Regions from separate parts of the Actinoallomurus sp. CA-142502 genome, predicted to be linked through region 1. Evidence: riboswitches for the same ligand, from Rfam matches in the RefSeq annotation. Region 1 holds a riboswitch; each other region holds the start of a gene.
What was found. Region 1 has a riboswitch for cobalamin ahead of ACQEV1_RS05080 (HoxN/HupN/NixA family nickel/cobalt transporter). Riboswitches for the same ligand answer to the same signal wherever they lie in the genome.

Region 1 (3,761 bases):
GGCAGCGGCGGTGTACCGGAGCTCGCGCCGTACGACGCCGTCATCGTGTCCGCCGCCTACCCCGAAGTGCCCGCGCCGCTGGCCGAGCAGCTCCGGCCCGGCGGCCGGCTCGTGCAGCCCATCGGACCGGGCGGGCGGGAGGACGTGGTGCTGTTCGAGCGTACGGCGACCGGGCTGGAGCGCCGGAGCACCCTGATCCCGGCCTGCTTCGTCCGGCTGCACGGCCGGTACGGCTTTCCCCACTGACCCTTGGGGCCGATCAGGTCGTCGGCGGCGCCAGGGTGCGCAGGACGTCGAACTCGTTGCCCTCGGGGTCGGCCATGACCACCCAGCTCCGGTCGGGGCCCTGGCCCACGTCCACCTTGACGGCGCCGAGGCCGAGCAACCTGGTCACTTCATCGTCGGTACCGCCGTCGATCGGGCTGACGTCGAGGTGGAGCCGGTTCTTCACCGTCTTGCCCTCGGGCACCCGGATGAACACCAGGGTGGGCGGCATCTGGCGGGCCCGGACCTCCTCGACGGTCGGCTCCCAGGAGCCGATCTCGACCTTGCCCTCGCTCCGGTCGATCACCGTGAAGTCCAGGGCCGCGCACCAGAAGGCCGCGAGCCGCTCCGGATCGTGGCAGTCGACGACCAACTCGGTGAACCTGCTGGTCAAGATTTCCCCCAGACGCCGCGGACGGAGGCTCAGTTTAGGGGGCTAGGGTGCGAGGCCGGGATTCCGAGCCTCGGGGGTGGTCATGGCCCTGTCACGGGCGTTGGTCCGGCTGCTGGCGCTGACCTGCGGCGTCACGATCGCGAACATCTACTACGCGCAGCCGCTGGTCCACGGCATCGCCCACGACCTTGGGACGGCCGACTCCTCGGCCGGCGCGCTCGTCACCGCGACACAGCTCGGGTACGCCGCCGGGCTGCTGCTGGTCGTGCCGCTCGGCGACATCATCGCCCGCCGGCCGCTGCTCACCACGCTGCTGACGATCGACGCGGTGGCGCTCGCGGCCACCGCCGTCGCGCCCGGACTGGCCCTGCTGAGCGTGCTGGCCGTGGTCATCGGCCTCTCCTCGGTCGTGGTGCAGATGCTCATCCCGTACGCCGCCACGCTCGCCGCTCCCCACCAGCGCGCCGGAATCATCGGCACGCTCATGGGCGCCCTGCTCCTCGGCATCCTGCTCTCCCGTACGTTCGCCGGCGTCGTGGCCGGTCTCGCCGGGTGGCGCGGTGTCTATACCGTCGCGGCCGGGCTGATGGCCGTCACCGCGATCGTCGTGGGCCGCGTGCTGCCGGCCGAGGCCCGCGAGGTCGGGATCGGTTATCTCGCGCAGATGCGCGCCGTCGTACGGCTGGCGCGGAGCGAGCCGGTGCTGCGGCGGCGGTCGCTGGTCGGCGCGGCCCAGTTCGCGGCGTTCAGCTGCTTCTGGACGACGGTGACGTTCCTGCTGTCGGGCCGGTCGTTCGGTTACACGCAGACCGAGATCGGGCTGTTCGCGCTGGTCGGCGCGGCGGGCGCGAGCTGTGTGCTCGTCGGCGGACGGTTGCTGGACCGGCACCGGAACCTCGCGTGGCAGGTCACCGGAGCCGCCCTCGTCCTGATGCTGGCCTCCTTCGGCGTCCTCGCCGCCGGCACGTACGGGCTGGTCTGGCTGGTCGTCGGGGCACTGCTCATGGACGCCTGCAGCCAGGCCGTGCACGTGACCAACCAGGCGGTGCTCTACGACCTGGTGGACGGGGCCCGGTCCCGGATCACCACCGTGTACATGACCGTTTACTTCGTCGGCGGAGCACTCGGCACGACGACGGGCACGGCGGCGTACGGCCGCTGGGGCTGGGGCGGCGCCTGCGCGGCCGCGGCCGGGTTCTGCGTCCTGGCGGTGCTCGCCTGGTGGGCCGCCCGCCGGCACGAGCGGCCCGCGGCCTCCGGCGTCACGGAGCCTCGTGCGGAGGTCGCACGAGGTGGAGCAGGGAGTGGATGACCGGGTCGGCGAGCCGGTAGCGGATGACGCGTCCGGTGCGTTCGCCAGTCACCAGGCCGCCGGTGCGCAGGAGGCGTAGCGCCTGGGAGACGGCGGCGTCGTTCATGCCGGTGGCCACGGACAGGTCGGTCACGCTGATCGGTGCGGCGGCGTGAATCGCCAGGAGGAGGGCGAGCCGGTTCGGATCGGACAGCACCGCGAAGCGACCGGCCCACCGCGCGACGTCGCCCGAGTCTCCGACCGCCGCGATCGCGTCGCACACCCGGTGATCGTCGATGATGCGGCGCCCGGCCCGGTCGGCGGGTACGAGATGCATGATCCCATCTTCCCGCGCCTCACGCGTGCGGGCGCGACATCTGCATGATCAATCAGCCTTGCAGGCTTCGCGCTTCCGTCGTACGTTGTGAGCGCCGTGGTGTTCGGGAAGCCGGTGAAGGACCGGCGCGGCCCTCGCCACTGTGATCGGGTGCACCGCCCATGCACGCCACTGGGCCCCTCGGGGCCTGGGAAGGCGGGCGGTGCGAGACCCGTCAGCCAGGAGACCGGCCACGGCACCGACGCAGTCGTCCACGAGGTGCTGGAAGGCGATCTCCCCCATGAGCCCACGTTCGTTCTCCGTCCGGTCCGCGCTCGAACGGCGGGACTGGACGCGTCTCGCCGCGCTGCTCGGCGTCATCGTCGCGGTGCACATCGCCGCGTGGGGTGTGCTGATCCTGCTGGTCGCGCCGCAGCACTACGCCGTCGGCACCAAGGTGTTCGGCGTCGGGCTCGGCGTCACCGCCTACACGCTGGGCATGCGGCACGCCTTCGACGCCGACCACATCGCCGCGATCGACAACACCACCCGCAAGCTGATGGCCGACGGCAAGCGTCCGGTCTCGGTGGGGTTCTGGTTCGCGCTCGGTCACTCCAGCGTCGTCGTCCTGCTGACCGCGCTCATCTCGCTGGGCACGCACATCGCCGGCACCGTCATGGACCAGGGCTCGGGAACCCACCAGACGCTCGGCCTGATCGGCACCAGCGTCTCCGGCGGCTTCCTCTACCTGATCGCGTTCCTCAACCTGCTCGCCCTGCTGGGCATCCTCCGGGTCTGGCGGACGATGCGCCAAGGTCACTTCGACGAACGCGCCCTGCAGGCCGAGCTGGACCAGCGCGGCCTGTTCAACCGCTTCCTCGGCCGGCTGTTGCGCGCCATCACCCACCCGTGGCAGATGTTTCCGATCGGCCTGCTGTTCGGCGTCGGTTTCGACACGGCCACCGAGATCACCGTGCTCGTGCTGGCCGGCAGCGGCGCGGCCAGCGGCCTGCCCTGGTACGCGATCCTCATCCTGCCCGTGCTGTTCGCCGCCGGGATGAGCCTGTTCGACACCCTCGACGGCACGTTCATGAACTTCGCCTACCACTGGGCCTTCGCCAACCCGGTCCGCAAGGTCTACTACAACCTCACCATCACCGGCCTGTCGGTCGCCGTCGCGTTCGTCATCGGCACCGTCGAGATCGTCGGCCTGCTGCACGACGACGCGGGCCTGGACAGCCCGGTGACCAACTGGGTCGCCGGGCTGGACCTGGACAACGTCGGCTTCGTCATCGTCGGCCTGTTCGTCGTCGTCTGGGCCGTCGCGATCGCGTACTGGCGTCTCACGAACGTCGAACACCGCTGGGCCGTCGAGCCCGACGACACCCCGTGACCGCATCGGGCGCCCTACGCCGCCGGCCGGTCCCGCCCGGCCGCGATGGTGACGGCGACCAGCAGGACGCAGACGCCGGCGACGGCCGCGACCACGGCGGCCA
Region 2 (3,761 bases), 170 kb from region 1:
CGAGAGCTTGCCGATGGTCGGGCTCGCCATGAACAGGTTCAGCGACTGGGACTGGTCGATGTACGGGGTCCGTGCGGCGGCCAGGTCGATCAGCGCCTTCTGCGGCAGCTCCCACGCGGTCCGGTACAGGGCGCGCAGATCGTCGGGCAGCTCCTCGACGCCCTGCACCGAGCCGTCCGCGCGCTTGATGGCGTCGCGTACCCGCGGCGTCCACAGGCCGCGCTCCTTCAGGTCCGCCACCAGGTAGGTGTTGATCTGCAGGAACTCCCCCGACAGCGTCTCGCGCTTGAAGACGTTGGACACCTGCGGCTCGATGCACTCGAAGCAGCCCGCGATGGAGGCGATGGTCGCGGTCGGCGCGATCGCCACCAGCAGCGAGTTGCGCAGCCCCACCTGCCCGATCCAGTCCCGCAGCGCGTCCCATTCCTCGGCGTGCACCGGCGCGGCGTCCGGCCAGTGGTCCGGGTGCAGGACGCCGCGGGCGGCGCGGGTGCGGTCGTAGGACGGGTGCGGGCCGTACGCGGCGGCCAGCGTCGCCGACTCCCCGTACGCCGCGAGCGCGATCTCCTCGGCGATCCGCGTCGACAGCGCCAGCGCCTCGGGTGAGTCGAACGGCAGCCGGAGCCGGAAGAACACGTCCGCCAGGCCCATCACGCCCAGGCCGACCGGCCGCCACCGCCGGTTCGCCTCGGCCGCCTCCGGCGTCGGGTAGAAGCCGCGGTCGATCGTACGGTCCAGGAACCGTACGGCCGTACGGGCCGTCGTCCGCAGTGCCGCCCAGTCCACGCCGTCGCCGGTCACGTGCGCGGCGAGGTTGATGGAGCCGAGGTTGCACACCGCGGTCTCGCCGTCGGAGGTCACCTCCAGGATCTCGGTGCACAGGTTCGACAGGTGCACGACGTTGCCGGGCTCGGCGGTCTGGTTGCAGGCGCGGTTGGCCGCGTCCTTGAACGTCATCCAGCCGTTCCCGGTCTGCGCGAGGGTGCGCATCATCGCGCCGTACAGCCGCCGCGCCGGCAGCTGCCGGACGAACCGGTCCTCGGCCTCGGCCGCGCGGTACGCGACGTCGAACTCCTCACCCCACAGGTCGACCAGTTCCGGCACCTCCTTGGGGTCGAACAGCGACCAGACCTCATCGGCCTCGACCCGGCGCATGAACTCGTCCGGCACCCAGTTGGCCAGGTTGAGGTTGTGCGTACGCCGCGCGTCCTCGCCCGTGTTGTCGCGCAGTTCGAGGAACTCCTCGACGTCGGCGTGCCAGGGCTCCAGGTAGACGCACGCGGCGCCCTTGCGACGCCCGCCCTGGTTGACCGCCGCGACGCTCGCGTCCAGGGTCCGCAGCCACGGCACGATGCCGTTGGCCAGGCCGTTCGTGCCCCGGATCAGCGAACCCCGGCTGCGGACCCGGCTCCAGGAGATCCCGATGCCGCCCGCGTACTTGCTGAGCCGCGCGACCTGCCCGTACCGCTCGTAGATGGCCTCCAGCTCGTCGCGCGGTGAGTCGAGCAGGAAGCAGGAGGACAGCTGCGGGCGGGCGGCGCCGGAGTTGAACAGGGTGGGCGAGCTGGGCAGGTACGCCAGCCGCGACATCAGCCCGTACAGCTCGGCGGCCTCGCTCACGCTGTCGGCCAGCCCGCACGCGACGCGCAGGAGGAAGTGCTGCGGACGCTCCAGCACGCGGCGCGTCTCCGGGTGCCGCAGCAGGTAGCGGTCGTACACGGTGCGCAGGCCGAAATAGGTGAACCGGTCGTCGGCGTCGTGGTCGACCAGGGCGTTCAGGCCGGCCGCGCCGCCGGCGACGAACGCGGCGGTCCGCTCGTTCAGCAGGCCCTCGGCGTAGGCCGCCGCGACGGACTCCGCGAAGGTCACCGGCCCCGTCTCCTCGGCGATCGACCGGGCCAGCAGCCGGGCGGCCACGGTCGAGTAGGCCGGGTCGGTGACCACCAGGGACGCGGCCTGCCGGGCGGCCTCGGCCAGGTCCGCGGCGGCGCCGACGCGCCGGGGATCGGCGTCCGGCAGGCCGGCGCAGGCGCGTTCGACCTCGGCCGCGATCGGCAGGGGGGTAGTCGGCGCGACGAGCTCTTGTGTCACGTGCTCTCTCCCTCGGGAACTTCCGCTCCGCGAGAAGGCGCGCACGACGACGGAACTCGCCGCCGGCCCTCCCGCGAGGCCTGGACGACCGCACGCTCGCGCGCACGGGCCGCTGGCAGGTCTTCGGACTCGCGGGCGCCTCGCCCATCGGACGCGTCCTACTGGCCGTCGCTTCCCGGGCCCGTCGGCCCAGTGCCGTTGACGGCGGTCGTTTCCCGCTCACCGCTGCGGGGCAGTCCCGGACTCACACCGGGTTCCCTCTTGTCTCACCGGTCCCATCGGTCCCTGGTGAACCAGCAACGCCAGAACCATACATCTAGGGTTTGTCTTGCGCCACCACCCCAAGATGTTGGCCATGTCGGTTCCGCAGAGTCGTCACGTACGCCGGACGGGACGCTGGCTATAGGCTCGACGGCGAGTAGGCGATCGGGACATACCGCCGCGCGACGCCGCGGGTGATCCCACAGGACGGAAGGGCGGGGGCGGTGACGGAGGACCCTACGCGCCGGCGGCGGCCGGCCGTGTCGCTGCCCGTCGCACTGCTGCTCGCCCTGTGCGCGATCCTCACCCCCGCCCTCATCTCGACCGGCGGCGGCATGGCCGCCGCGTCCCCGGCGAAGGCCGAGATGGCGGTGACGGGAGCCGCCTGCCCGCTGCTCCGGCCCGGTGCCGCGCCCCGGCTGGACAACGCCGAGAGCAAGCCGCTCCCGGCCGCCGCCCTGCCGGCCGCCGCGCGGCCCGGCGCTGTCATGTGCGCCCGGTCGAACCCGCCCGGCACCCGAGTGACGACCACCGCCCTCGGCCGGTTCACCCGTGACGGCCGCGCGCCTCCGTACGCGTACTGACCTGGGACGTTCCGCGAGGAGTCGTCCCCGTGGAACAGCGCTGACACCGGCTCGCCGAGCCGCCTTCTCACCGGCCCTCGCCCGCCCCGCACCACGGGCCCGGCGTGGCTGCCGTCTACCCGCCATCAAGGCGGAACACCACCGAACCAAACAGGGAACAGCCGTGGACGTCGAACGCACCGCTCTGCCCGGAATCGGGCTGCAACACGTCTTCACCACCGCCAAGGGCCGCCGGATCGGCGCGATCTCTCATCGCGACGGCCGCCGTGACCTGCTCGTCTACGACCGTGTCGACCCCGACACGTGCGTGCTGACGGTGCCGCTCACCGTCGAGGAGGCCAACGCGCTCGCCGAACTGCTCGGCTCCGCGCGGATCGTCGAACGCCTGACCGAACTGCACCGGCAGGTCGAGGGTCTGGTCAGCTCGCAGATCCCGATCGCCGCGGGCTCCCCGTACGACGGGCGTACGCTCGGCGACGCCCAGATCCGGACCCGGACCGGTGCCTCCATCGTCGCGGTCGTCCGCGACGGGAACGTCGTCGCCAGCCCGCGCCCGGACTTCGGCTTCCAGGCTCGCGACATCGTCGTCGTGGTCGGCACCGCGGAGGGGACCGCCGCCGCGGGCGACGTCCTCGCCACGGGATAGGCCGCGGACGCATATGACGGGTCAACTGATCGAGCTCGGGGCCATCATCCTCGCCCTCGGGCTCCTGGGGGCCGTCTCGGTACGGTTCTCCATCTCCCCCATTCCCCTCTACCTGCTGGCCGGCCTCGCGTTCGGCTCCGGCGGAATCCTGCCGCTGACGACCAGCGAGGAGTTCGTCT
Region 3 (3,761 bases), 7.8 Mb from region 1:
CGCGGTACGAGAGGGGCCGTCGGCGAGTTCGGTGAGCCCGCCGGCGTCCGCCGGGGCGCCCGGCTCGGCCAGCAGCGCCTTCTCCTCCAGCCCGTACCGGGCGGCGACGGCCGCGCGCAGTCCCGGCAGCGCGCCGGAGCCGCCGGTCCAGACCTGGGCGGCCCGCAGCACCGCGAGGACGAGGTTGACCCGCTGCTCCGCGTCCGGCGCGTCGCCGAGGATGTGCAGGCCGTCGCGGATCTGCACGTCCTTGACCTCGCACAGGTACCCGTCCACGTGCAGGACGAAGTCGTCGAAGTCGTCGGCGCCCGGCTCGTCGGACACGTGCAGGTCCTGGTGGAGCTGGGCGGCCTGCACGAGGGTCCAGATCTGCGCGCGCACGGCGGGCAGCTTGGCCGGGTCCAGCGCCTGGACCGTGGCGTACTCGTCCAGCAGCTGTTCCAGCTTGGCCAGGTCGCCGTACGTGTCCGCGCGGGCCATCGGCGGCACCATGTGGTCGACGACGACGGCGTGGCCACGGCGCTTGGCCTGGGTGCCCTCGCCGGGGTCGTTGACGATGAACGGGTACACCAGCGGCAGGTCGCCGAGCACGGCGTCGGGCGCGCACTCGGCGGACAGGCCCAGGCCCTTGCCGGGCAGCCATTCGAGCGTGCCGTGCTTGCCGAGGTGGACGACCGCGTCGGCGCGGAACGTCTCGTCCAGCCAGCGGTAGGCGGCCAGGTAGTGGTGCGACGGCGGCAGATCCGGGTCGTGGTAGATCGCCACCGGGTTCTCGCCGAAGCCGCGCGGCGGCTGGATCATCAGCAGCACGTTCCCGAACCGCAGCGAGGCCAGCACGATGTCGTCGCCGTCCGTGTAGAGCTCACCCGGCGGCTCGCCCCAGTGCTCCCGTACGGCCTCACGCAGCGAGTCGGGCAGCGCGGCGAACCAGTGTCGGTAGTCCTCCAGCGGCACCCGCGCGGACGCGGCGCGCAGCTGCTCCTCGGTCAGCCACTCCACGTCGTGGCCGCCCGCCGCGATGAGCGAGTGGATGAGCTCGTCGCCGTCGTCGGGGTGGTCGCCGACCTGGTAGCCGGCCTCCTTCAGCGCGGTCAGCAGGCGTACCGCCGAGACCGGGGTGTCCAGGCCGACCGCGTTGCCGACGCGCGCGTGCTTGGTCGGGTACGACGAGAGCACGATCGCCAGCCTGCGCTCGGCGGGCGGCGTGTGCCGCAGGCGCGCGTGGCGCACGGCGATGCCGGCGACGCGGGCGGCGCGCTCGGGATCGGCGGCGTACACCGGGATACCGTCGGGGCCCTCCTGCTTGAAGGAGAACGGCACGGAGATCAGCCGTCCGTCGAACTCGGGGATGGCCACCTGCATGGCCGCGTCCATCGGCGACAGCGCCGCGTCGGAGGCCGCCCACACCTCCCGCGAGGTCGTCAGGCACATGCCCTGGATGACCGGGACGTCCAGCGCCGCCAGCGCTCCCGCGTCCCACCCATCTTCGGCGGAGGCTCCGGCCGCGAGCACCGTCACCACGATGGCGTCGGCGCGGCCGAGGAGTTCGAGCAGGCCCTCGTCGGCGGAGCGGAGCGAGCCGCAGAAGACCGGCAGCGCGTTGCCGCCCGCCGCCTCGATCCGCTCGCAGAGCGTGTCGACGAACGCGGTGTTGCCGGACAGTTCGTGCGCCCGGTAGAAGACCACGCCCACCGTGGGCCGGTCCGCGCGGGCCTCAGGCTCACCGTGCACGCCGTACTCGGGCATCCGCTGCGGCGGCGCCCAGGGCTCCTCGTCACCCGGCGACAGCATCCCGGCGAGGAAGCGACGCAGCTCGCGCAGGTTGCCGACGCCGCCCTCGCGCAGGTAGTCCAGGGCTTCGGCCGCGACGCCCGCGGGCACGGTGGACAGCGCCATCAGCTCGGCGTCCGGGGTGGCCTCACCGCCGAGCGCGACCAGCGGCAGACCGCGCCGCCGCAGGTCCTCCACGCCCGCGCGCCAGGTCTTCAGACCGCCCAGGAGCCGGACGACGACGGCGTCCGCGTCCGCGCAGAGCGCGTCGAGGTCGGCGAGGGCCAGCCGGGCGGGATTGCCCGTGGCGTACCCGGCGGAACGGGCCGACAGCAACTCGGTGTCGGCGGTGGAAAGCAGCAAGACGCGCACGTGTGGGTCCTTCCCTCGGGGGTCCTCGCCCCGGCTCGGGTGCCGATGCCGACGGCGGGAAGTCTCCTGACTCTCGGGTCACCGCGCGCGAGTGCGCTATCCGATCACAGTTGCGGGACAGTCCCGGAATCGCACCGGGTTCCTTCCCTCGCCGTCGCGCGGCCAGTCTATGAGGAGGAAATTCTCCGCGGCAGGGACGCGACGTGCCGTTCGTCACGGTTACCGTGGGGGCCATGAGCAGCTCAGCTCTCGTCATGGAGCGAGCCGAGGTGACCCCGCCGGCACGCCTGGCGCCGCTGGTCGCCCACTACTCGGGCTACCGCTACGAGGGTCTGCCGCCGGGCACCCACCGCGGGCTGCCCTCGCCGTACCTCACCGTGGTGCTCAGCCTCGGCGCGCCGACCCGCGCGACCCAGCCCGGCCGTCATTCGGACGCCGCGGGGTTTCCGGCGCTCGCCGGGGGGATGCACACGCGCCCGGTGCTGATCGAGCACGACGGCGACCAGTACGGCGTCCAGCTCAGCCTCACCCCGCAGGGCGCCCGGTCACTGCTGGGGATGCCGGCCGGCGAGCTCGCGTCGGTCGTCATCCCGCTCGACGGGCTGCTGCGGACGCGGGCGGCCGAGCTGACCGAGCGGCTGGCCGAGGCGCGGTCGTGGCCCGCGCGGTTCGCCGTACTGGACGAGGTGCTGTCCGGTGACGCCGGCCGTCCGGGCGCGCCCCCGGACGAGCTGCGCCACGCCTGGCGGCTGATCGTCGGGAGCGGCGGCCTCGCGCGCGTCGCCGACATCGCCTCCGAGGTCGGCTGGAGCCGCCGGCACCTGGCCGCGCGGTTCACCGCCGAGTACGGCCTGACGCCGAAGGAGACGGCGCGCGTCGTACGGTTCCAGCGCTCCAAGCGGCTGTTGTCGCGGCGGGACCGGCCGTCGCTCGCCGAGGTCGCGGCCGTGTGCGGGTTCTACGACCAGGCGCACCTGGCGCGCGAGTGGAACGACCTGTGCGGCTGCCCGCCCTCGGCCTGGCTGACCGGCGACGATCTCCCATTCATCCAAGACGGCGGCGAGGACGCCGGCGGACGATGACGGCATGAGCGAACGTAGTGAGCGAATCAACGAACACAGCGCCCATGGTCACTCCTCCGACGAAGGAGGATTCATGAGCGAAACTTTCATCTGGCCGTCGTTCCGCTACTCCGACGCCCACGCCGCCATCCAGTTCCTGACCGACGCCTTCGGCTTCGAGCGCGTCGCGGTCTACGAGAGCGGCGACCGCGTCGACCACGCCGAGCTCCGCTGGCCCCTCGGCGGAGGCGTCATGCTCGGCAGCGCGTCCCGCGAGGACAGCTCCATCGCCGGCCTGCCGTCCGGCACCGGTTCGGCCTATGTCGTGACCGACGACGTCGACGGCCTGTTCAAGCGGGCGCGGGCGGCCGGCGCCACGGTGGTGCAGGAGCCGCAGGACGAGCCGTACGGGCGCGGTTTCACGGTGCGCGACCCCGAAGGCGTCTTCTGGAGCTTCGGCACCTACGCCGGGGCCGGCGGCTGACCGATCACGGCGTCACCACCGGGCAGCCGAGCCACTGCTCGACCCGGCTCGGTGGTGGCGTCGCCCCCTGGGAC
Region 4 (3,761 bases), 7.7 Mb from region 1:
GGGTGGTGACCGGGGAGTCCAGCCACAGCCGCAGGCGTTCGCGGATCCGGTCGAGCGGGCCGAGCAGGGAGATCCCGTCCGCCAGTGCGTCCGGTACGGCCCGGACCGCCTCGTCCCGGCGTCCCGCGAGGAACAGGTCCTGCACTCGTGCGGCCTCCTCGGCGTACCCCAGCCGGCCGATCAGGTCCAGGTGGAAGTTGCGGTCGCGGGCGCCCATGCCGCCGATGTAGAACGCCAGCGGGATCTTGGCCACCTCCAGCGCGGCCGTCAGGTCGTCGGTGACGATCGTGGTGACCGTCGCGGCGATGTCGAAGCCGTCCGGGCGGTCGCGCAGCGACGCGCCGAAGACCGGTTCGATCCGCTCCGGGTCGACGAACAGCGGTAGCCAGCCCTGGGCGATCTCCGTCGACAGCGCGACGTTCTTCGGGCCCTCCGCGCCGAGGTAGATCGGGATGTCCGGGCGCAGCGGGTGCGCGATCGACTTCAGCGGCTTGCCCAGGCCCGTCACCCCGTCGCCCACCCCGTACGACCGCAGCGGCAGGGGGTAGTGCGGGCCGGTACTGGTCACCGGTTCGGCGCGTCGCCACACGTCGCGCAGGATCCGGACGTACTCGCGGGTGCGCGCGAGCGGCCGGGCGAACGGCACGCCGTACCAGCCCTCCACGACCTGCGGCCCGGACGCGCCGAGGCCGAGCGTGAGCCGTCCGCCGGACAGGGCGTCGAGGGTCAGCGCGTGCATGGCGGTGGCGGCCGGGGTGCGCGCCGACATCTGCGTCACGGCCGTGCCCAGGCCGATCCGTGAGGTGCGTGCGCCGTACCAGGTCAGCGTCGTGAAGGCGTCGGATCCGTACGCCTCCGCGGTGAAGACCTGGTCGTAGCCGAGGCGTTCGGCGGCGAGCACGGTCTCGGTGTCGTCCACGGGGTCCCGCTGCCAGTAGCCGAGGTTGATGCCGAGCCTCATGCGCGCCTCCGGGAGAAGTAGAACCTGTTTCATCTAAACAGGAGCAGACCGGCGCACACCTGTCGAGCCGAGATCGGCCGTGTGCCATGCTGTGCATCGGCGGTACGCGGAGGAACCCGGTGAGATTCCGGGGCTGTCGCGCAACTGTGACCGGGGAGTCCGTCCTCAACCGACGGCCACGGCGTGAGCCGGAAGGCCGAGGACGGGCGACGATCCGGCAGCCAGGAGACTCCGGCCGCCACCTGCAGGCCACCTACGGGCGCGCAACCCGAGGAAGGACGAACACCGGGTGAACACCTACCCGTTCTCCGCCGTGGCGGGGCTGGAGGACCTCAAGCTCGCCCTGCTGATCAACGCGGTGTCGCCGTCGGTCGGCGGCGTCCTCGTACGCGGCGAGAAGGGCACCGCGAAGTCGACCATCGTCCGCGCGCTGGCCGGGCTGCTGCCGGCCGTCTCCACCGTGGCCGGCTGCCGGTTCTCCTGCGACCCGGACGCGCCCGACCCCGAGTGTCCCGACGGCCCGCACGACGAGGCGGAGCGGCAGGAGCGGCCCGCCCGGCTCGTCGAGCTGCCGGTCGGCGCGTCGGAGGACCGGCTCGTCGGCTCCCTCGACATCGAGCGCGCGCTCACCGAGGGCGTGCGCGCGTACCAGCCCGGCCTGCTGGCCGCCGCGCACCGGGGCGTGCTCTACGTCGACGAGGTGAACCTCCTCCACGACCACCTGGTGGACCTTCTCCTGGACGCCGCGGCGATGGGACAGTCCTACGTCGAGCGCGAGGGCGTCTCGGTGCGGCACGCCTCCCGGTTCCTGCTCGTCGGCACCATGAACCCCGAGGAGGGTGAGCTGCGCCCGCAGCTCCTCGACCGGTTCGGGCTGACCGCCGAGGTCGCCGCCACCCGCGACCCCGACGAGCGCGCCGAGGTCGTACGCCGCCGGCTGGCCTACGAGGCCGACCCGGGCGGGTTCGCGGCCGACTGGTCGCGCGCCGACGCCGAGCTGGCCTGGCACATCCGTGCCGCCCGTGACCGCCTGCCCGGGGTCGTGCTGTCCGACGGCGCGCTGCGGCAGATCACCGCGGTCTGCGCGGAGTTCGAGGTCGACGGCCTGCGGGCCGACCTGGTGATGGCCCGCGCCGCGATCGCGCTGGCCGCCTGGCACGACCGCGGCGCCGTCACGCCCGCCGACGTACGCCTCGCCGCGCGCCTCGCACTGCCGCACCGGCGGCGCCGTGACCCGTTCGACGCGCCCGGCCTGGACGAGGACCGGCTCGACGACGTGCTGGACCGCACCGGCGACTACGACACCGAGGAGGACCCGCGGCCCGGCTCCACCCGGCCGAAGCCGCCCTCGCCGCCTGTTCCCGAGCCACGGCCACCGGTCGAGGAGGACGACTCAGAGGCCGGCGCCGAGGTCACCACCGAGGACCCCGAGCCCGAGCCCGATCCGGACACCGATCCCGACGGTCCGGGCTCCGGCACGCCCGTGCCCGACGCGGTGGACCTGCCCGCCGAGGGCGCGCTGGTCGACATCGGCCAGGCGCTGTCGGGCAACGCGGGGCCGCGCCCCGACCGGCCGACGACGTCCCCGGCCGACGCCGCCTACCGCCCACGCCTGTTCGTCGTGCCGGGCATCGGCGAGGGCGCGCCCGGCCGCCGCTCCCGCGCGCGCACCCCGTACGGCCGCACGACCGGCGCCCGGCCGGGCTTTCGCACCGTGCACCTCGCCGGCACCCTCTTCGCCGCCGCGCCCCACCAGCGGTCGCGCGGACGCAGCGGACCCGGCCTGGTGATCCGCGCCGATGACATCCGTGAGCCGGTCCGCGAGGGACGCGAGGGCAACCTCGTGCTGTTCGTCGTGGACGCCAGCGGCTCGATGGCCGCCCGGCAGCGCATGCGCGCGGTCAAGGGCGCCGTGCTCAGCCTGCTCCTCGACGCCTACCAGCGACGCGACAAGGTCGGCCTGGTCACCTTCCGCGGCGGTTCGGCCGAGACGGCGCTGCCGCCGACCTCCTCGGTCGAGGCCGGCGCACGCCGCCTGGAGGACCTGCCGACGGGCGGCCGCACGCCGCTCGCCGCGGGCCTGTTGCGGGCCGCGGGCGTCCTGCGCGCCGAGCACCTGCGCGACCCGGCGCGGCGCCCGCTCGTCGTCGTCGTCACCGACGGCCGCGCGACGCACGGCTCGGTCGACGACGCGCTGCGCGCCGCCGCCCTGCTGCGGGAGGCCACCTCGGTGGTGGTCGACTGCGAGAGCGGCCCGGTGCGCCTCGGCCTCGCGGCACGGCTCGCCGAACGCCTCGGCGCCGAGATCGTCCGCCTGGAGGACCTGCCCGCCGACGGCCTGGCCGGCGTCGTACGCGATCGGAGGGTCGCCTGATGCCGCGCGGCAAACCCGAGAACGTCCCGGACGACGGGCTGACCACGCGGCAGCGGCGGAACCGCCCGCTCGTGATCGTCCACACCGGCCAGGGCAAGGGCAAGTCGACCGCCGCGTTCGGGCTGGCGCTGCGCGGCTGGAACCAGGGCTGGCCGATCGGGGTGTTCCAGTTCGTCAAGTCCGCCAAGTGGCGCATCGGTGAGGAGCGCGCGCTGCGCGTGCTCGGCGCGTCCGGCGAGGGCGGGACGGTCGTCTGGCACAAGATGGGCGAGGGCTGGTCGTGGATCCAGCGGCCCGGCACGGAGGAGGACCACGCCGCGGACGCCCGCGAGGGCTGGGAGCAGATCAAACGCGACCTCGCCGCCGAGACGTACACGCTTTACGTCCTGGACGAGTTCACCTACCCGATGAAGTGGGGCTGGGTGG

Region 2: linked by a shared signal. The riboswitch ahead of ACQEV1_RS04705 (ribonucleoside-diphosphate reductase subunit alpha) and the one ahead of ACQEV1_RS05080 (HoxN/HupN/NixA family nickel/cobalt transporter) in region 1 are both predicted to bind cobalamin.
Region 3: linked by a shared signal. The riboswitch ahead of cobN (cobaltochelatase subunit CobN) and the one ahead of ACQEV1_RS05080 (HoxN/HupN/NixA family nickel/cobalt transporter) in region 1 are both predicted to bind cobalamin.
Region 4: linked by a shared signal. The riboswitch ahead of ACQEV1_RS40900 (magnesium chelatase subunit D family protein) and the one ahead of ACQEV1_RS05080 (HoxN/HupN/NixA family nickel/cobalt transporter) in region 1 are both predicted to bind cobalamin.

What each region holds. Positions count from the first base shown of each region.
Region 1 is NZ_JBNJMY010000001.1:1,047,940-1,051,700, reverse strand. Features, by position in the region: gene ACQEV1_RS05100 (protein-L-isoaspartate(D-aspartate) O-methyltransferase) at 1-246, shown strand, start outside; gene ACQEV1_RS05095 (VOC family protein) at 260-658, opposite strand; gene ACQEV1_RS05090 (MFS transporter) at 741-1,970, shown strand; gene ACQEV1_RS05085 (ArsR/SmtB family transcription factor) at 1,921-2,286, opposite strand; cobalamin riboswitch at 2,367-2,535, shown strand; gene ACQEV1_RS05080 (HoxN/HupN/NixA family nickel/cobalt transporter) at 2,567-3,658, shown strand; gene ACQEV1_RS05075 (low temperature requirement protein A) at 3,673-3,761, opposite strand, start outside.
Region 2 is NZ_JBNJMY010000001.1:878,676-882,436, reverse strand. Features, by position in the region: gene ACQEV1_RS04705 (ribonucleoside-diphosphate reductase subunit alpha) at 1-2,091, opposite strand, end outside; cobalamin riboswitch at 2,189-2,404, opposite strand; gene ACQEV1_RS04700 (hypothetical protein) at 2,577-2,936, shown strand; gene ACQEV1_RS04695 (cation:proton antiporter regulatory subunit) at 3,100-3,582, shown strand; gene ACQEV1_RS04690 (cation:proton antiporter) at 3,596-3,761, shown strand, end outside.
Region 3 is NZ_JBNJMY010000001.1:8,813,551-8,817,311, forward strand. Features, by position in the region: gene cobN (cobaltochelatase subunit CobN) at 1-2,142, opposite strand, end outside; cobalamin riboswitch at 2,182-2,325, opposite strand; gene ACQEV1_RS41115 (helix-turn-helix domain-containing protein) at 2,376-3,224, shown strand; gene ACQEV1_RS41120 (VOC family protein) at 3,298-3,687, shown strand; gene ACQEV1_RS41125 (AMP-binding protein) at 3,692-3,761, opposite strand, start outside.
Region 4 is NZ_JBNJMY010000001.1:8,765,218-8,768,978, reverse strand. Features, by position in the region: gene ACQEV1_RS40905 (LLM class F420-dependent oxidoreductase) at 1-961, opposite strand, end outside; cobalamin riboswitch at 1,071-1,193, shown strand; gene ACQEV1_RS40900 (magnesium chelatase subunit D family protein) at 1,251-3,335, shown strand; gene cobO (cob(I)yrinic acid a,c-diamide adenosyltransferase) at 3,335-3,761, shown strand, end outside.